2 regions of the Brevibacillus sp. FIR094 genome follow, and region 1 is predicted to be linked to the other one. Evidence: a T-box and tRNA genes for the amino acid it is inferred to sense, from the RefSeq annotation. Region 1 holds a T-box; the other holds one or more tRNA genes.

What was found. A T-box is a leader RNA that pairs with one kind of tRNA and senses whether it is charged. The one in region 1 lies ahead of ileS (isoleucine--tRNA ligase), so its partner is inferred to be a tRNA-Ile.
Region 2: it has a tRNA-Ile gene. The T-box ahead of ileS (isoleucine--tRNA ligase) is inferred to sense a tRNA for this amino acid. The anticodon was not compared.

The regions. Positions count from the first base shown of each region.
Region 1 is NZ_JBEAES010000013.1:8,454-21,552, reverse strand. It holds gene ACQ5DJ_RS13450 (dipeptidase) at 1-4, opposite strand, end outside; gene ACQ5DJ_RS13445 (LysR family transcriptional regulator) at 201-1,094, shown strand; gene ACQ5DJ_RS13440 (ABC transporter permease) at 1,273-2,460, opposite strand; gene ACQ5DJ_RS13435 (HlyD family secretion protein) at 2,441-3,646, opposite strand; gene ACQ5DJ_RS13430 (MarR family winged helix-turn-helix transcriptional regulator) at 3,741-4,253, opposite strand; gene ACQ5DJ_RS13425 (Gfo/Idh/MocA family protein) at 4,528-5,502, opposite strand; gene ileS (isoleucine--tRNA ligase) at 5,777-8,857, opposite strand; T-box leader at 8,928-9,186, opposite strand; gene ACQ5DJ_RS13415 (MFS transporter) at 9,248-10,453, opposite strand; gene ACQ5DJ_RS13410 (thioredoxin family protein) at 10,485-11,048, opposite strand; gene ACQ5DJ_RS13405 (IDEAL domain-containing protein) at 11,078-11,467, opposite strand; gene ACQ5DJ_RS13400 (RrF2 family transcriptional regulator) at 11,530-11,967, opposite strand; gene ACQ5DJ_RS13395 (GNAT family N-acetyltransferase) at 12,214-12,450, opposite strand; gene ACQ5DJ_RS13390 (quinone oxidoreductase family protein) at 12,523-13,099, opposite strand, start outside.
Region 2 is NZ_JBEAES010000022.1:98,134-105,217, forward strand. It holds gene ACQ5DJ_RS19590 (hypothetical protein) at 527-1,582, opposite strand; gene ACQ5DJ_RS19595 (hypothetical protein) at 1,847-1,993, opposite strand; tRNA gene ACQ5DJ_RS19600 (tRNA-Val) at 2,722-2,797, opposite strand; tRNA gene ACQ5DJ_RS19605 (tRNA-Ile) at 2,823-2,899, opposite strand; gene ACQ5DJ_RS19610 (phosphatidylglycerophosphatase A family protein) at 3,316-3,909, opposite strand; gene ACQ5DJ_RS19615 (alpha/beta hydrolase) at 4,087-4,791, shown strand; gene ACQ5DJ_RS19620 (hypothetical protein) at 4,794-4,952, opposite strand; gene ACQ5DJ_RS19625 (YjcG family protein) at 5,098-5,607, shown strand; gene ACQ5DJ_RS19630 (GNAT family N-acetyltransferase) at 5,686-6,141, shown strand; gene ACQ5DJ_RS19635 (TetR/AcrR family transcriptional regulator) at 6,358-6,873, shown strand; gene ACQ5DJ_RS19640 (DUF3995 domain-containing protein) at 6,981-7,084, shown strand, end outside.

The DNA.
Region 1 (13,099 bases):
TCATTTGTATCCATCCCTTGTGCTAATTTCCTTTGAGAACACTCCCTATTCTGTTAATGTTAAGGTAATGTATTTTGGAGAGCGAATCCAATAAATTATTGCTATAAGTTACTTAAGAAAACATTATCGAGGCTTATTCGAGGCGGAGCGACTGCCTTTTTTTGGAAAGTTTAAAAATTCACACAATGGAGCCACTACTCATGAATATGGAGCAAATTGAAGCATTCATCTTTGTCGCCCTGACCGGGAGCTTCAGCAAAACCGCTGATTTGCTCTATCTGTCACAGCCCACGGTCAGCATGCGGATCAAAGCACTCGAGACGACTATGGGCTGCAAGCTGTTTCAACGTACGGGTCATACGATTTCTCTTACAAAAGAAGGCGATCTGTTCCTTCCCTATGCGAAAAACATCATGCACATGCTACAAGAGGGTCAGCAAGCGATTCAGCGATCGCAAGGCGATGTAGAGGGAGAATTGACCATCTCCACCGTTTTTGTCTCCGCCTTTTACATTTTGCCTGACCTCGTCCAGCAATTCCAGCAATTGTACCCCAAAATCAAACTGACGATCCTCACCGGGCATTCCCATCAGGTGCTCGATATGGTTCTGAACCACGAGGTGTCATTCGGAATCGCTCGTGCCGTTACCCATCCACAGATTAACCGGATTCAGCTGATGCCTGATGACATGGTCTTAGCGATTTATCCCGATCATCCGTTTGGATTCCGCCATCAGGTTTCCATTGAAGAAGTCGCACGTGAACGACTGATCTTGTTCAATAGGGGTTCGCTCGACTGGAAGCTGATCAACAATGCGTTCAGCCATTTTCAGCTACAAAACAATGTCGTCATGGAGGCTGACAACATCGAGGTCGTGAAGCGGATGGTCAAACAACGGCTGGGCATCGCCTTTTTGCCTCGCTTTGCCATCTCCAAAGATTTGAGCGAAGGCGAGCTGCAGGAAGTAGACGTCCTGAATCTGCCGCAAATCAACCGGAACTTCGAGCTGATTTATCTCAAAGATACACCTGTTCACGGGATTATGCGTACGTTTATTGATTTTTTGATGCAGAGCAAAGCTTTGCAGCAGTAGGGAGAAAACAGAGGATGCTCTTTAAGACACCTGCGCAGAATCCATCAAAAGTGCTGGTCCTCCTGAAGGTGAAATGGATGGAAAAAAGCCGATATTTGTTCGTTGAACAATATAACAGCGGCGACCTATGACCTGAAATAAAGTCTTAGACTCGCCGCTACATTGCTAAGCTATCGATCTAGTCTACTGAGTTAATACCCTGCCCTCTAACCAGAACTGGTTCATTCGTATTTTTCTCTTTATGCCCAAGCTTTCGTTTTTCGCGCAGCATGCAAAGGATCAGCAGCAAGGCCAAAATCCCTGCATACAGCAGCAGCGCACCGATTTCTTTTTGAAAATAAGACAGCTCTCCTCCACGCAAGCCCATCCCGCGGATAAAAGCGAACAGCCAGGTAAATGGGATAGCTTTGCCCACGATCTGCAAGGCGACAGGCAACAAGGCAACAGGCGCCTGCACTCCCCCGAGCAGCATCGACGGCAAGAGAAAAAGAGTTACCCGGAAGGCTGCCTTCGCCGGAGTGGCTACATTCCAGCTGATCAGCATGGGCAGCAATCCCGCCACGACTGAGTATAGGAATAGCGGCAGCAAAAACTCCCATGGATTGCCGGTAAAGCGAAAGGAGCCCAGCACCTTCAGAACGCCCAATGAGAAAAAGATGCCAATCGTCCCGACCAGGGCATACGGGATCACTCGGCTGAACAAGGCGAGTGGGTTTTCCAGCTCTCTGCCCAGTCTCCCCTCCACACGAAGCCGCGGAATAATTTGCAGGCACTGAAAGGTGTAGATCCCGAGGCAAATCAGCATGACATACCCGATGACATTGGAGTTGATCGGATCCATCGTAGGATTAAACAGAAGTCGCTGCTGGAGGGAAATGCCCGCGATGGTTGCATTTATCTGGTCATCGTTCATTCCGATTGCTTTTAAACGCCCCATTGAAGAACCGATATTTTCTGTCGAGATGACCTCGGCAACTCCCGTCCGCAACGTGCCGACCGCAGCGGCATTCGCGTTGTCAACGAACAGGCCGATATTGCTTTGAATACCCTTGTAGCGGTTTTGCTCCAAACCTTGTGGTATGTACAGAACTCCCATAAATTCTTCATTGTAGAGCAGCTCATCCGGCTTCACTGCATGCAGAAAAACTGCCGCTACATTCACGTACTGGGAAGCATCCAGTCGATCGATCAGCTGCCTGCTGTACAAGCTGTTGTCCTGATCGATGACAGCCAGTTTTCCCTCCGTAATCTGGTTGTTGCTGAAAATATAGCCGAACACGACCGCGACGATCAGCGGAACAATGAGGGCAAGCGTGATAAATTTTCCTTTCCATATATGCGAAAATTCATCGCGCAGCGATTTCATCCGTTTTCACCTCCACTGTCATGCCCGGCAGGAGATCGTCCGCTCTTTTTACGTAGACCCGCACCTGGAAAGAGCTCAGGTCCGCCTGTCCTTTCTCCCTGCTCATTCGCAGATTGGCAAATTGCGGTGCAGCCGTAATGAATCGCACATCTCCTGTAAGATCGTGGTTTAGGGCTAGGACATGTCCTGTCACCTGCGCTCCGACCTTGAAACTCGGCACTTGTGTCTCGGAAACGTAGATGTCGTAGAAAAGGTTGTCCGTCTCCAGCAGAACCACCGTACCCCCTATTGCCACGTTCTCTCCGACTTTCGGCACTACCTTGATTGCTTTGCCGTCTTGCGGTGCTTTCAATGTCAATCGCTCCCGCTGTGTCTGCAGCGTTTTCAACTGAATTTCAGCCGCTTCTTTTTGCTTTTGCAAAATATCTGCATTCATCGCGTTATTCGTCAAATCATCGCGAGCCTGCTCCACTTGCGAAAGCACGGTTTTCGCCTTTTCCGCAGCGATGCTGGCTTGCTTTCTTTCTTCGGCAGTAGCCCCTGCCTTGAGTTTTTTCAACACCTCTTCTTGCTGGGCTAATGCATTCTGAAATGTGGATAGGGCTGTCTCTGCACTGTCCAGACTTGCCTTTGCCACCGCTCCCTCGTCAAACAGCTTTTTCGTCCGATCAAATGTTAGCTGTGCATTTTCTAATGATTTGCGCGCATCTGTCACAACAATTTCTTGGCGGTGTACATCCTCATCCCGCGCCCCTTTGTTTATCTGCTGCTGGCTGGTTACTGCAGACTCGACCCCCAATTTTGCTTGAAGCTCCTGAGTCGATACTTTATGCCCGCCATTTCGCACAGAATCCTGGATTTGCTTGATTTTGACGTCCATCTGCTCCAAATCCTTCTGGGCTTTGGCGATTTGCAAATCCAGATCGGTTGAATCGAGGTGCATGAGCACGTCTCCTTTTTTCACTCGCTGTTCTTCCAGCACCTCTACTTGTGTGACACGGCCTCCTACTTGTGTGACACGGCCTCCTACTTGTTGAAAAGAAACATTCACCTGCTCTGCCGTCAAAATACTCTCTTTTTGCGTGGCCGCCACACTAACCGCATCTGTGCCGTTCGTATTCAGCAAAAGTCCGCCTCCGATCAGGCAAATGACCAAAACACCAACTAAAACCAGATTTCTTTTCATTCCAAACCCTCCACACGAAAGCTCGTCTATTGTCGTCAAATAAATGATTTGGCGGTATAAAGTTGACCACCAAACTACTTCTACAAAAAAAGGATTACTCTAACCGAGTTATCCCTGTCTGGATTTTTCCGAGCAGCCCAATCAATATTTTTCTCTCTTCTGCTGTAGTTTCTGCCAATACTGTAGTTATCCGTACCAGCTGCTCTGGCAAAATGGAAAACAACAGGTTCCTGCCAGTCTCCGTAAGATAGATCGTGATTTTCCTGCGATCATGCGGATGATTGCGCCTCTGGACATAGCCCTCTCGCTCCAGGCCATCCAAAAGACCGGTAATGGTCCCTCTCGTCACGTTCGCTCGCTCTGCCAATTCGGATGGCGTCAGTTCTTCTTCTCGAATCTGCTGATTGGTGTACAACAGTATCAGCAAATTGAGCTTTGCCTGCGAAAAATTGTATTTGGCAAGGTACTTCCCCATGGAATTGTACATGTCGTTAAAAGTTTTTATGAGGTACAGCCATGTTTCTGCCCCGGAAATATCATCTTCTGTTAGTTCATGCTGCATTTCTTTTAAAAGAATGTCCGAAGCAAGATCACTAAAAATAAACATTGACGAAGATTCACCTGCCTTCCATTTTAGTTTCTGACCATATAATATGGCACCAAATCACTATACGTCAATCCCTTTTTGTTCATCCATTGCGGGAAGGCCTGGAGCAAAATCTGGGTCTCGTAATTGCCAAAGCGCGTCGAATTAGTGGAAGCAGGCGTTCCAGCAGCGGAAAATCTCCCTGGGGTGGAGTTCACAAACAGAAAAGAGCAGTCGCCAGGATGTGATCCCCCTGCCTACCTGCTCTTTTTTCGTGGACTTTTCCTGCTAATTTCTATTTGATGTAGTGTACTTTTTCATGTCCAAGCAATGCTTCCAGCACTTGCTGTACTTTCACGCCTGTCTCAAACGTAACCAGTCTGGCATCTCCACCTTTAATCGCTATGGACAGTTCATCCAACAGCAGGGAGAGACGGTCTTGCTGTGGAACTTCAGCCGGAACGAGCGTTTCGCCGTGTCCACCCACAAACAGATTGCTCCAGTTCACGACACTCAACGTTCCTTTTGACCCGTACACGCGATAATCCAGATGCTCCTCATGCGCGATACCGGCTAAGCCATTGATCGTAACCGGAGTACCATCTGTCAGACGCAGGAAGGCCGATACACCTGTCTCGCATAGGTCATGATCTGCTGGATAATCTACCTCTGACCGGACTACATGCAGGTCTCCGAAGAGCTCGTAAGTCAGGTGAGTGAAATGAGGGAGCACTTCACGGATGAAACCGCCTTGCTCACGACCAGCCAGCCAAGGAGTTTGCTGCCATGGACGCGGCCACTGGTGAAAATGCGTCAGGATATCGATGCGGCAGATGTCTCCGATTTCTTCGAGTCTGCGGGAGAGCTCAGGAAAAACGCCTTGATAGTAGAGCGGGAAGTTCATCGCATGGACAACCCCTGCGTCATTTGCTGCTTCCAGCATTTCTTGCGCTTCTGTCAACGAATTGGCCAACGGCTTTTCGCAGAGCAAATGCTTTTTGTGCGCCAGTACATCCAGCGCAATTGCGTGATGGAATTTGGGAGGGACAGCCAAATAGATGACGTCCAGCTCTACTTTTTTCAATAATTCCTTATAATCTGTGTACCAAGGCACATCGCCGGACTTTTGCGCGGCCTCCTGTGCTCTTTCCGCAGATACATCACTTACTGCGGCTACTCGAAATTTTTCGTGGGTACGGATCGCGTTCATCATACGCTCGCCCATGACGCCTGCGCCAATAACCCCAACGTTCCATTTCACTTGGTCCATCTGCATTTCCTCGCTTCCTGGTGAATGTTCGTCTTCGTGCCTCTACCCCTTTCTCCATTTGTCTGAACATTCCTCCTGAATGGCTCAGATTGACAGCTGATTCTGGGATTCCCCGTTGGTTAGAGATTTTTAGTTGCGGTTGATTATGAAGTCGTTTAGTTTGATTCAGAGATATTACATGACTGATACTGCGTTAATACGACATGAAAAGAAAACAGCTAGGGAACCGGTGTACCAACCATGTTCCCTAGCTGTTATTTATCCAACTGCTTCGTTACCCAATGTGCAAACTAAATGTTTTATCTCCGAACGAAACGGTCTCCATGTCTGCTACTTTCGCAAAGGACACGCCCGAAACGAGTACACTCTCACGCAAAACATGATCAAATCGCTCCAAAGCTGCTCGTAGCTCATCGTCCACATCCAGTGTGAGCTGGACACGCTTATCGATAGGCAAATCCAGCTTTTTGCGTGCATCCTGAATGACACGGATGACTTCACGAACCAAGCCTTCTTGCTCAAGCTCTTCTGTAAGCGTTGTATTCAAAGCCACGTGGAGTTGATAGCCGGATGCAGAAGCGAAGCCTTGCTTTCCTTGCTTTTCCACGAGCAGCTCATCTAGCGTAAGCCGCACACTCTCACCTGCGACAACCACATCCAAGTAGCCATTGTCCATAGCTTTCTCTGCATCGGCAGCATTCAATGCTTTTAAAAATTCTTGGATTGCCCCAACGAGCTTGCCGTATTTTTTCCCAGCTATCTTCAGGTTGAGCTTGAAATGATACGTCACAAAGCTGCTATCGCTTTGCTCCACCCGAATGTTTTTGACATTGATCTCGTCTTGGATAATGCCAGCAAAACGCTCGAGATTAAATGGCTGCTCCATCGATACGATCAGCTCGGACAGAGGCTGTCTGGTCTTGAGTCCGGTTTCGTTGCGGACATTTCGCGCCAGCTCCACGATGTGTCGAGCCGTTTCCATGTCCCGCTCAAGGGTTTCGTCGATTGCTTCTGTGTTCACCTTCGGATAGTCTGTCAAATGAACACTGCCTTCTCCCCCCAGATTGCCATACATATCTTCAGCAATCAGCGGCGCGTATGGTGCGATCATCTTCGCCAGCGTCAGTAGCACTCCCCGTAGCGTCTGGTAAGCAGACACTTTGTCAGGTGTCATCCCACTACTCCAGAAACGATCCCTCGAACGACGGATGTACCAGTTGCTCAGCTCGTCGACAAATGCTTCGATATGCCCCGCTGGATTCATGAAATCGTAGGTTTCCAGACCTTTGACTACGTGCTGCAAGGTGGTATTCAAGCGGGAAAGTATCCAACGATCCAATTCGTTTACAGGCGCTTGCGGCAGATACTCCTCTGGTTTGAACGAATCGATCAAGGCGTATAACGAATAAAAAGCATGCGTGTTATGGATCGTATCGATCACTTTGTACTTCGCCTCGGCGACGATCCGCTTGGAGAACCGCTTGCTACTCCACGGCGCACTGTCAGACAAGAGCGCCCACCGGAACGCATCTGCTCCGAACTCCTCGATAACCTCCCACGGATCGATCCCGTTTCCTTTGCTTTTGGACATCTTTTGACCGTGTTCATCCAAAACATGACCGGTAGAGATGACCGCCTTGTAAGGAGCTTTTCCGTTATACAGAGTAGAAACTGCCAACAAGCTAAAGAACCAGCCCCGTGTCTGATCGATTCCTTCCGAAATGATGTCCGCAGGATACTGCTCCTGGAATACCTTTTCGTCGCCGAATGGATGATGGTACTGAGCAAACGGCATCGAACCGCTGTCGAACCACACATCAATGACCTCAGGCGTTCGCTCCATCGTACCGCCGCAGGAGCAACGCAGCTTCACCTCATCCACAAACGGCTTGTGTAGCTCCAGACTCTCGTCGAGTGGTGCCACAGATTTCTCGCGCAGCTCTTTTACACTGCCTGGCGCATATTCGCAGCCACACTCCTGACAAAGCCATAGATTGAGCGGCGTCCCCCAATACCGATTGCGGCTGATATTCCAGTCTACAAGTTCTTCGAGAAATTTCCCAAAGCGACCTTCGCGCAAGTGGCCCGGATACCAGTCGATCTTGCTATTGTTTTCGATCAGCTGATCCTTAATCGCTGTCGTTTTGATGAACCAGCTCTCCATTGCGTAGTAGAGCAGCGGCGATTTGCAGCGCCAGCAAAACGGATAGCTATGTTCGTAGCGCTCCTTGGAAAACAGCAGTCCGCGATGCGACAAGTCTTTTACGATATCGACGTCGCAATCCTTTACGAAGCGGCCCGCGAAATCCGAGATTTGATCGGTATATCGTCCAGCCAAATTCACGACGTTCACGAAATCAAGTCCATGCTGACGGGTTGTGCGATAATCATCCTCCCCGTGCGCTGGTGCAGTATGCACGATGCCAGTTCCGCTCGTATCACTGACATAGTCCGCATCGACGACGATATGCCCATGGTTTACCTTGATATAGCCAAAAGGCGGCTCATACTGGGTACCGACGAATTCTGTACCTTTGTGGTTGGACAAAACCTCGTAGTCTTCTTTGAACACTTTCTCCGCGAGATTTTTTGCTACGACATACACTTCATCCTTGTGCTTGACCCGCACGTAATCGAGCTCTTTGTTAACAGCCAAAGCCACGTTGGCTGGAAGTGTCCATGGTGTCGTCGTCCACGCGAGAAAGATGTCATCGCTTGTCTTGCTTTTGAATTTAACCGTCGCACTCAAGTCCTTCACGTCTTCATAGCCTTGCGCCACTTCATGGGAGCTGAGCGTCGTCTGGCAATCCGGACAATACGGACTGACACGATGTCCTTTGTACAGCAGTTCTTTTTTATGAATTTCTGAAAGGATGTGCCAGACGCTTTCGATGTAATCGTTGGTCAACGTCACATATGGATGCTCCATATCTGTCCAATAAGCGATCCCTTCCGTCAGCTCACGCCATTGTTTTTCGTACTCAAATACGCTATTTTTGCACTCCTCGATGAACTTGGCCACTCCGTAGTTTTCGATCTCCTGCTTACCGGAAATACCAAGTCGCTTCTCCACCCCAAGCTCTACCGGAAGACCGTGTGTATCCCAGCCTGCTTTGCGGACGACACGGTAACCGGACATCGTTTTGTAACGTCCAATGAAATCCTTGATGACCCGTCCGAGCACATGACCGATATGCGGCTGTCCGTTGGCGGTCGGAGGGCCTTCATAAAAGACGAAATTAGGCTTTCCCAACCGATTGTCCATCGACTTGCGGAATGTATCCTCTTTCCTCCACTGATCCAAAACGCGTAACTCTCGCGTTCTTGCTTTTTCTTTTACGTCTACTTTCCTCATCATGTACACTCCTTCTTCTTGTAGTGTGCGTAGAAGTGTAGGTTCATAGAACGCAAAAAAATCCCGCCCCCTAAGGGACGAGATTTGATCTCGCGATACCACCCTTGTTCCGAAAAGCTCATGTAATCATGATTTTCCGGCACCTCTACTACGTACCATCATACGCGTCCCTTGTAACGGTGGGATTCCGGGTCAGCTTACTCCAGATGCTTCAGCTTTCCTTCTCGGAGAGGATTTTCCGCTAAGTCTTGAACGTTGGCTTTCAGCACTAGGGCCAACTCTCTGGGGAACAAGGGGATTAGCTTACTCTTTCTCGTCAATGAATTTGTTGGTGTTGGTGTTTTGTTTATTACCTTACTTTTTACACTGGTTTCAAAAAAATGTCAAGGGTTAGACTGCGACGCGCTTCACGCTGCGACGGCTTTCCACCTGCGACAAGAACAAGCTGAGAATCAGGATAATCGCTCCGAACAAATACGGTGCATTCAAATGAACCCCGTACAGCGTACCTGCCACGGCTGGGCCGAAAATATTTCCCAGACTCATGTAAGCATTGTTCATTCCTGCTACGAAGCCCTGTTCGTCCCCTGCTCGCTTGGAAATCAGCGTGTTGATTGCCGGACGCATAATCGACGTCAGGGTAAAGAAGATAACTGTCATAATCAGCATATACCAGAAGTTACCAGACAGCAGCATCAGCACCATCGATACGGCAGACATGAAGAACGTCCAGTTAATGAGCTTCTTCTCGCCAAAACGAGTAATGAGCTTGCCGATCAGCGCTCCCTGCACAATCGTACCTGCAAGTGCTCCCACTGTGATAATGATGGAAATATCACGCGGAGTATAAGCGAACTTCGCATCAACGAACAGCGGGAAAATGACTTCAAAGTTCGCCAAGCCAAATGTCATCGTAAAGATCAGCACCAGCATGATGAAGTACGACGATTGAAACGACTTGCCGAGTTGTACGAAGATGTTTTCCTGCTTCTCTTTGCCTTTTCGTGCCGCGAGCTGCTTTTCCTTCGGAAGTGATTCTGACAAGAAAAAGATGGAACCGAGTGTGGCTACCGCACCGACTGCCGCAGAAATGTAGAACGGCATACGCAAGCCAAGCTCCGCCAAAAATCCGCCAATACCAGGTCCGATAACAAATCCGAGCGACATGGCAGCTCCGAGCATCCCTAGTCCTTTTCCTCGTTTGTCCTCTGTCGTGATGTCTGCTACATACGCTAGCATGGACGGAATCATCGCCGCTGCCCCGATTCCGCCGATCAGACGAGAAAGGTAGAGCACCCAAGTCTGTTCAGCTAAGGCAAAAACCAGATTGGAGATCGTAAACAGGACGAGTCCCGATACAATCATGATTTTTCGACCGTACTTATCTGACCATTCCCCCGCAATCGGAGAAAAAAGAAATTGGGTCACACCAAAGGCCGCCACCAAGTATCCAGCCGTCTCGCCACCCGCGCCGAACTCTTTAAGAAATTCGGGCAAAATTGGAATAATCAAGCCAATTCCCAGCATCGCAATAAACATGTTGATCATTAGGAAGAGAATCGGTCGCTGACTATTCTCTTGTTTACTCATATTCATTTATCCATTCCTATCCTATAGATTTTTCTCTTTAGCCTTGCAGCTTCGCTTTTACACTCTCAATCACCGTACGCCAAATGGCAGGGTCTGTAGATATCTTTTGCTTGAAGTTGCGGTACAACTCCTTTTGCTTTTCCTCAAAATCTGGAGCGTCTGCAGCCGGCAATCCTGCACGGGCTGTCGTAATCATTTCCTGTACTTCTGGAGCGCGCGGGCCCCAAACTCTTGCCTCGTAGCCATCCTGATCGAGGAAAATAAAGATCGGGATCGCACGTGCTGTGCCATTGGTCAGGTATTGATCCATCAACTCCAGATTTTCGTCACGGATGAGAAAGCGCAATTCGATGTTGCTTTCCTCGGCAATTCGCTGAATGACAGGAACGCACAAGGAAGCATCCCCACACCAGTCTGCGGTCAGCACGATCCCTTTCCAATTGCGCTGGGAGAGATCACCAAAGAACGCTAGGTCCTCCTTAGTAAATGTGAGCTGATCGTATACGCGGGACAGCTCTTCTTTGTTGACGTTCATGCTTTCTTTGTACGCGGCAAAGCTCATTCCTTTTTCAAACCAACTGTTCTGATTCACGTTAGACATACTCCGTACTCCTCCTGTATAGTGAAAAATTATTGCTCCCAAATAGCTGAAGTTCCCAAGCGATTGCGAATGGAAGAGCTTCTTGTTTTGCGGGCTTCTTTCCCTGACGCCTGTTTCATGGTGCTTGCCTTGGCAGTCAGGTCCATAAACCACTCTCTATCTTTGGTTGCGAGGGCGAGGTCGATCAAATCATGCATGTGTTCTTCATCATCAAAAGAACCTACCGCAATGCGTTCCATCCACTGTCTCGGAATCACCACCTGCTTGCCGATCGTCTCTTCGTTGTCGCATTGAACCACATAAACTTTCGCGGTACCTCGCAATGAATCATCTGTTTCGACGAAGCCTTGAACTAACTCGCCGAATTTGGTTTTTCCCAATACCCATTCTCCGACTTCCAATAACTCATCTCGATTCATTCTCGTGCACCTCCTAATTGTAACGGAAATCATTACAGTTTCCACGTTAAAAATTTGTAAGGTTACTGTTGCGAATTCTCCTGACATCCTTGACGGACTTTATCTAATACGGTCTGGATCGTGATTTGTTCCAAATACTTCGTAAAGTACATCTCTGCTTCGGTAAAAATCTGATCCATAACTCCGTGCATATTCGCAGAAACCTGACACGCTTCTTGCGGATCTCCCGAACACCAATGCGGTTTCAGCGTACCGTTCGAGATCGAGCAATAAATCTCGGCCAAAGTGACCTCATTCGGGTCGCACGCGAGGATATAACCGCCGCCAATTCCCTCTTTGGTCTTCACAAATCCGTTCTTACGCAGAATGCTCATGATTTTGCGAATTCTGGCAGGATTGGTACATACATTTTTTGCGATGAGCTCACTGCTTGCCATATGCTCTGGTATATGAGCCAACAAAGCCAAGCTGTGAACAGCTATGGTAAATTCACTATTCACGTCACAGACGGCCTCCTTGCGAAGAGTACTGTAATAATAATTCGTACAGTTATGAATGTCAACAATTGTGTGGGGGCAAACTTTTTAAAAAGCCGGAGGCTTTCATTTCGCGGTGGTCGGGGGGAAGCGCAGGCACATGTTTTTCAGTCGCCTTTTTCCTCACTATGTTCGGGCGGTCTCCTTCCAAACATGTACCTGCGCTTTTCGGACAGCAATTGCTTCTGCGATGCATTTTAAAAGAGATTTTTAATAAAAAGGATAGCCTCTTTTTTGGTAAAAGCCCATGGCGTGCAGGTTATCGTTGGTGGTGACGAGCTTCATGCGGTGGCAGCCTTTTTCTTTGGCGGTCCGCGCTACTTGATTGAGAAACGCGGTCCCGATTCCTTTGTTTTCGAACACACTGTCCAGGGAAATGATTTCACATGCCTGATCTTCGAGTACATAGGAAATAAATCCGTTGATTGCACCATCTTCACCCTTCACTGCGTAGCATTCACCTCTCAAAAATGATAAAGAGAAAGCCCCCGCTTGTGAGTCAGCAAGGGCTCCACATTATTACGAACGCACATCCAGCAGTACTTTTCCCGTGCTCGCCCTGCTCTCGACCCACGCATGGGCACTCGCTGCTTCTTCTAATGCAAAATGCTTACCGATCTTGATGTCGAGCTGGCCATTCGCTAAATACTCCAAGACTGGCTTCGCTGTATCCTGCAACAAGTGTGGGCGCAGCTTACGTGTCGTACCAAAGCTGAAGCCTAATACAGAGCGGCAGCTGGCATGCAGGTCGATGGTCTTGATCTGGCCGATTTCGCCGCTGGCATTGCCGAAATGGACGAGTCGGCCGTACCAAGCGAGACACTCGAGACTGCGCTCGCTCACCGTTCCGGAAATCGAGTCCAAAATGACGTCGGCTCCCGCACCATCTGTCAGCTCACGTACCTTTTCCACAAAATCTTCGCGATCATTGCAAATCACATGGTCAGCACCGGCTGACGAGACAAGTTCCGCCTTTGCTTCATTACCAACTGTGCCAATGACACGTCCTGCTCCGAGCAGCTTGGCTAATTGAATCGCCGTCGTCCCGATTCCGCCTGCCGCAGCGTGAATCAGTACGGTTTCCCCTTTGGCAACG
Region 2 (7,084 bases), on a different contig from region 1:
GAAATAACCAAGCATTTGGTTAATCTGATTAACTGTAAATACACCTTAATATTTATTTCCTCTTTTGCATATCCTTTTTTCTTTGTTGGATTTTGCTTGTCTCCTATGATTTCATTGTATTACAAGTAGTTAAAGAAAATTTTCAGCGTAAGCAGTTTAGAGTTCGTGGTTGCATGGTTATTCTGATTTTCCTTCTGACAATACAACAATTGGTAAACTAAGGGAGATACGATAATCTTTAAAAAGTTGGAGGAAATAACAAGGGAGAAAGAGAGAATCGCAACCTCCGTAAAATTTTCGACAAAGTAGATGAATGTAAAAACACTTCCCGAAGGACTGTTGCCATCATAAGCTATAACAAACTTATCATGTGCCAGAGCCACTATGTAAAGAACAATCAGATAGAGACTTTCGACCAGGTTCATTTTGATATCGCGGAATTTAAAAGTATTTTAGCCAAGCTGCTTGTGTAAGAGAACAACCCGCCAAGATGTTAAGCCTGGCGGGTTGTTTGCTATTGTAATTATTACAAGTCTGTTAATATTAATTCAATGGTGCCCGTGTTTAGTTTTGCTTGAGAATCAAGATTTCTGTAGTAATTAACATAATGGTTATGCTTAAAAACTATCCCTGCATCGTTATTTGTTACACGAACACCTGGTTCATATACAAAGTTACTTTTTGCTGTCCTCGTTCCTAACTTAAAATCGACAATCCACTTCGTATAATTATCGGATAAGCTTGATTCATCCTTAATACTTGCTGATTTAGTGTTGAAAGTCCAACTCACAGAAGGAACTAAACCTGATAATCCAACAGAAGCAGATGAGTCAGTGTCAGTTGTATATGGCCCATATGAGCGAATTGTCTGTTCGTCAGCATCACTACCACTATGTCTATATCTCATTGCTAATTCTCGAGTTTGGTAATTATTTCTTGGTTCTGTTTGATTGAAAAACTTAACATCCCAAACAGAGACTTTCTCTCCCTTTAATGTTGATGTACCCTTTCTTATATAGTCTACATTGCTGGTATAAACACCCGCGATTTCATTTCGATTATCATCTCTCACTCTATACGTGTAAGAATCGGAATATGTATCATCATCAGAACTCGCAGAAGCATTTAATGATATAATATTCCTTGCACCTTCATTTTCAGCAAGTTCAACTTTTTCTTCAATTTCTTCACGAATTTCTTCTAAAGGGACTTCATCTAGTTGATCAAAGATGTAATCAACGTGTCTAGTGCCATCTTGTTTATAAACACCTACACCCATCAGTTTTGGTGCAGCTCCTTCGTCTTCAGACGAGCGATTTATTTTGAGTTCAGTCTTTATATATTCCTTTATATCTTTGGGATCTATTTCTTCACCTTCATTATGGATGAAGTAATAAGTTTCTTCGCTATCATTATTATTCAACGCTTTTAACGATCGCGAGGAACGAGAGTCATCTAATGCGATCTCAACTATTTCTAGTTTTTTCAAGCGTTCTTTTGCCAATACATTGTGACTTATCCCAGGAGTTAACACTAATGTTGTAGCAAGGCAGACACACAAGAAAGATGCCAACTTCTTCATATTATTCCCACCTTTTTCCATTTTTGTTCTGTGTTATTATATACGTCAAATTCTAAAAAAGGAAGATGAATAACGATGTTCAAATTATTAGAAATATTTATAATAGTTGTTTTAGGACTCTTTACCGGATTATTCTTTGGAGGAGGTAGCAACATAATACTAGGAGGTATATTTTGGGTTTTAATATTTATTTTACTTAAGCTATATGACAAATAATTAAAACAGCCCTCCCCCAGACTATGTATCCGAAGGAGGGCTGTGCCACTATTTAGAAATGCCTACTGCATCACGGAATGCCTTCGCCGCATAATGAGCCGCATCCCTTACTTTGGGGTCCGGGCTGGCTGTCCAAAGTGCACCAAGGACTCCGATCACTTTTTCTGCTGATTCTTTATCGAGTTTGGTATTCACAGGTTTATCCTTATTCTGTGGATGAGTATTCCACTAGCCTTCAACACCGAGCGTATCATTGTAGTCTACGGTGCGAGTTACTAGGTCTGAAATGGAAACACATCGAAATAGACGACGGGGTTGGAACAATCGACGTTAGACAATCCTTAACTTATGTGAAGGATGTTGGTAATAAAATCTTAGATCCGAAAACCAAAAATTCTAAACGGAAAGTATCCATCCCGCCATCCCTTATTCCAGAGGTTATGGCCCTTAAAGTGCAATCAGCTAAGACTCGGATGCAAAGTGAAGAATTATGGGAAGAAGGGGAACGCTTATTTGTTTTTTCAAGCATGAACGGAAAACCACTGTATCCATAACATGGTGGAGCCGATTTACAAAGAGACACAACCTCAAATATATTCGTTTCCACGATCTGCGCCATACCTCGGCTACACTGCTCATTAAAAAGGCGTTCATGCAAAGATCATTTCTGAACGGCTTGGACATTCAAATATCTTAACGACAATGAACGTATATGGTCATGCCCTGCGCTCAGCTGATCAAGAAGCAGCGAAGCATTTTGATTCGCTTTTTGATTCCCCAGTAACTAAATCCAAGAAACAAGTCTGATTGATTCCGTCAACAATCCGTCAACAACTCTGTTTTTTGGACTTGTTGACGCGAATGAATCAGGTGCATAAAATAAAAAAAACCCTTGATTACCAAGGGTTTCAGCATTCGATATATGGTGATCCGGACTGGGTTCGAACCAGCGACCCCCACCCTGTCAAGATGGTGCTCTCCCAACTGAGCTACCGGATCATGGGATATGTGTGTGATCGTTTAATGGTGGGCCCTGTAGGACTCGAACCTACGACCAATCGGTTATGAGCCGACCGCTCTGACCAACTGAGCTAAGGGCCCGAATCGTATCGGACGTCGATCACATTTATTACTATACAGCATCGTAAAATGGATTTCAAGAGGAAATGAATAATTTCTTGTAAAAATTTTCACTCGTACCAAAAGAACACTAAGAAACCCAGTGATATCAGTCTTGCTTTTACCTTGCAAAAAGCCAAGACCATCTCGTTTCAGCTATATGTGCTTACCCAAGCCCCCAACAAAAAAGCCATTCCTCACCGCTGCTGCCCACATCCCCTACAAAACAGGGGATTACCTACTTGATGGCATCACATCAAACATGACGCCATCAAGCACATGAGCTACACCCGTGAAGAATTGGCTCAGCCAGACAAAAGACTATCCACTAAAGGTTACAACAACAAACAAGATAATTAGGTAACGATCGAAACAAACTCCCTCATCGCAACCCTAGCCTACCCCGCCTGCTCCGTCCCTTTCCCTTTCTCCTCGACACGTAGCTCCGCTTCCTGTTGCTTCAACGCCTCACTTCGTGTCAACTCCGCCTCCTGCTCATCTCTCATCCGATGTGCCATGCGGCTAGATGCATTGGCTGCCACACTCGCCACGAGGTCGTCCAAAAATGTGTGAACACGTCCCTCTGCCGACTTGGTATCCAGCCTTTTAATCACCCCGACCTTGTGCTTATCCAAATGTCCAAAGGTGGTCACCGCGATACTTCCATATCCAAATACGGAGCCTAGTGCCAATGTTTCGTCGCATCCGAACAGTCCTTCATCTGCTGCGATGATGGATTGGAGCGGCTCGGACAAGAGGCCCTTCTCTGCTAACGTATCCAACTCAACGCCAACCAGGATGGCGTGCTGCATTTCCCTTTTTTCCAAGACCGCTTTCACGCTCTCGATGCACTGCGCCATTGTGAGATCTGGATGGTATGGTGACTGCATGAGATAGACGATCTCTGCGATATCATCCAGCGTCACTCCGCGTTCTGCCAAACGTGCGAGAGCAGCGTTTCTGACTTCGATGCTGTGTACTTGCTTCTTCATATAAGAGACAACCCCTTCCACAAATCGAGTGAAGTCGTTTCCTACCATAGTATCACACGCTGGCCAAATTGCGACAATCTTTCGCCCACAGCCTGACTGACCCTGCACCCAAACTGTTGGGCATGCCCGCTCGCTCCTGTATAATGAAAGGAATATCCAAATAAGGAGGACACCGTAGTGGCCCTTGAGGAAATCATCTTGGAAAGCCGGCATTTGGGGACGCCGGAAAAGCTGGTTGTCTACACACCCCAACGCTACTCGCCACTCTATTCGTATCCAGTCCTCTACGTACAAGATGGAGAAGATTACTTGGCAATGGGCAGGATGGCTTCTTTGCTGGATCAATTGAACCAGGACAAAGAATTGCCTGATATCATCGCTGTCTTTCTCCCTGTCGAGAAAAGTAAACGGAATGACCGTTATCATCCGGATGGCAAGGAGCATATGGCCTACCGTCGCTTCCTCGCCGATGAAGTCGTGAGCTATGTCGATACGCATTACTCTACACATCCTTTGGGAAACGCACGAACACTTCTTGGCGAGTCATTGGGCGGGGTTGTCTCTCTTTTTACTGCTCTTCACTATCCACATACGTTTGGACAAGTTGCCTGCCAGTCGATTGCCATGGACGCAAAGTTAAATCGTCTGATAGCTGACGCTGACTTTTCCGTACCGCAAACCATTTATTTGGAGATCGGGACGGAGGAAACGGCAGTAAGCACGGGTCGTGGCACATTGAATCTTCTAGCGGCCAATGAAGAACTGCGCGAGATTTTGGGCACGAAAAAAGCCACCCTCGTTTATGAAACGTTTGAGGGTGACCATACGTGGGGCCACTGGCAGCGCAATCTACCGCGTATGCTTAAGACGCTTTACGGGTAAACTTACCGTGGCTGTTCTTCTTGTGGACCTTCATCCTTAATAGTCGATACGAGTGCTTCTTCGAATTCTCCTTTTCGTATCGCAGTCAAGATCGTGAAGGTCAGCACAGACAGTAGAAGCAGAACCAGAAAAATGAATGTGATCATCATTGCCGTATACATGCAGTGCGGCACCTCCTTGCACTACACAGTCTTTCCTTTGACACAAGGAATATACAGACCCACGCTTAACATTACACAAATGAAGAATTTTCTGTTAAAATAATATCTTGTAGAGCATGATAGATAGTAAGGAGGAGTGGTTCTGATGATGTACAGTATCGTAATATTCCCATCTAGCAAGGTGCAAGAAGTAGCGAACTCTTACCGGAAACGTTATGACCCAGGCTATGCTTTGGTTCCTCCGTATATCCGTTTGAAGGAAGCCTTTGAGCTGGACGAAGCCAAGCTTCCTGAGCTGGTGAGCCATCTGGAGCAGGTTGCCTCCTCTACCGACAGCTTTTCGGCTCATTTCCATCGGGTATCTTCTTTCCACCCTACCAACAACGTGATCTATTTGGCTGTGCAAAACAAAGAACCATTTAACGAGCTGCATTTAAAGATTGCCAATCAGTGTGTGAATGAAAAAGAAACCTACGCATACGTACCGCATCTGACCATCGGGCGCGACCTGTCCGACGATGAGCTGCGGGATGTAACCGGTCAACTGAGCATGGCAAAAATTGACCTGAACAGCGAGATTGATCGCTTCCACTTGGTTTATCAACTCGAGGATGGCATCTGGAGCGTTTACCAGACTTTCCTTCTCAAAAAATAAACAACCTTTCCTCAATCATCAACCCTCCCTGCGTATCCGTCGTAGGGAGGGATATTTTCTAACAAAGGACGAATACCGATGAACCTGCAAACCTACCAGATCCAACGAGTCACCACTGAACAAGAATTGGCGGATGCCCTGTCCGTACGCCGAGCCGTTTTCATCGAGGAACAGGAAGTACCGGAAGAGTTGGAAATAGATGAGCACGACACACTGCATGGCGGAACGATTCATTTTGTGGCCTACCGCGATGGAAAGCCAGTGGGCGCAAGCCGTGTTCGTAACTACGCACCTGGGGTGGGAAAAATTGAACGGGTGGCGGTTGCCAAAACAGAACGCGGTACTGGGCTCGGCCGCCAAATCATGCTCGCGATAGAAGAGCTGGCCAAACAACACGGGTATGACAGCCTGAAGCTGAACGCGCAGACGCAAGCCCAACGGTTTTATGAAAAGCTCGGCTATGAGCCTTTTGGCGACTTATTTGATGATGCGGGTATCGAGCATATTGCGATGGTCAAATCCATTCGCGAATAACAGAAGCTACGTGTAGCTCCATTCCCTCAGATAGAAAAACAACCTCGTTTTCGCTATGATCATCATGCGAAGCGAGGTTGTTTTTCATTGGTACCCGAGATCACCTTAGCCCTCTGCTACTTTCTCCATACACAATTCAATGCTTCTTGACACTTCACACCCGGTGGAATAACATGGAACCAGAAACATACGATACCGTATCTTTTGAGGTGAACCATGCAATACGTACGTGAAGATTGGATTCGGGCAGGGCTCGAGATGTTGGCTGAAGCAGGCATTGACGCTGTTCGTGTGGAACCTCTCGCCAGAAAGCTGAAGATCAGTAAAGGGAGCTTTTATCATCACTTTCCAGATCGTCAAGCGCTACTGGACTCCATGATCGATTATTGGGAGGAGCATGCGACTGAGCGGATCATTCGAGCGCCACACGCGGACAGTATGTCGCTGGAACAGTTGTTGTCGAGCGTTTTTAGTAGCGAGCGAAAAATCGAAGCCGCTATGTACAACTGGGCGAAGCAAAATCCTGCCCTTTGCAAACGTCTCGTGGAAATCGAGAAGCGTAGGATCGACTTCGTTGCCTCTTTGTATGAGAAAAAAGGGCTGGCTCCCGCTGATGCAATGGCACGCGCTCAACTCGCATACCTCCTCTATATTGGTTGGCTCGTGCGCAGAGAGCTAGAAGCGCCTTTTGATATGTCCGAGCCCTTGCATCATTTTATGACTTGGATTTGATTAACCCTCTCTGCCTGACAGACTATACTGCGCAGGGATTTTTTTACCCAAAACATACGGACGCGTATCTTCACAAAAATCATTACGAATCAGTAGGAGGCATTCCCATGATGCATGTTTTTCCTATCTCATCTGCTTTGTTCTTAGTCTTAGTATCCTTGCTCCATTTTTATTGGGCCTTCGGAGGAAAATGGGGGACCGATTCTGTCAT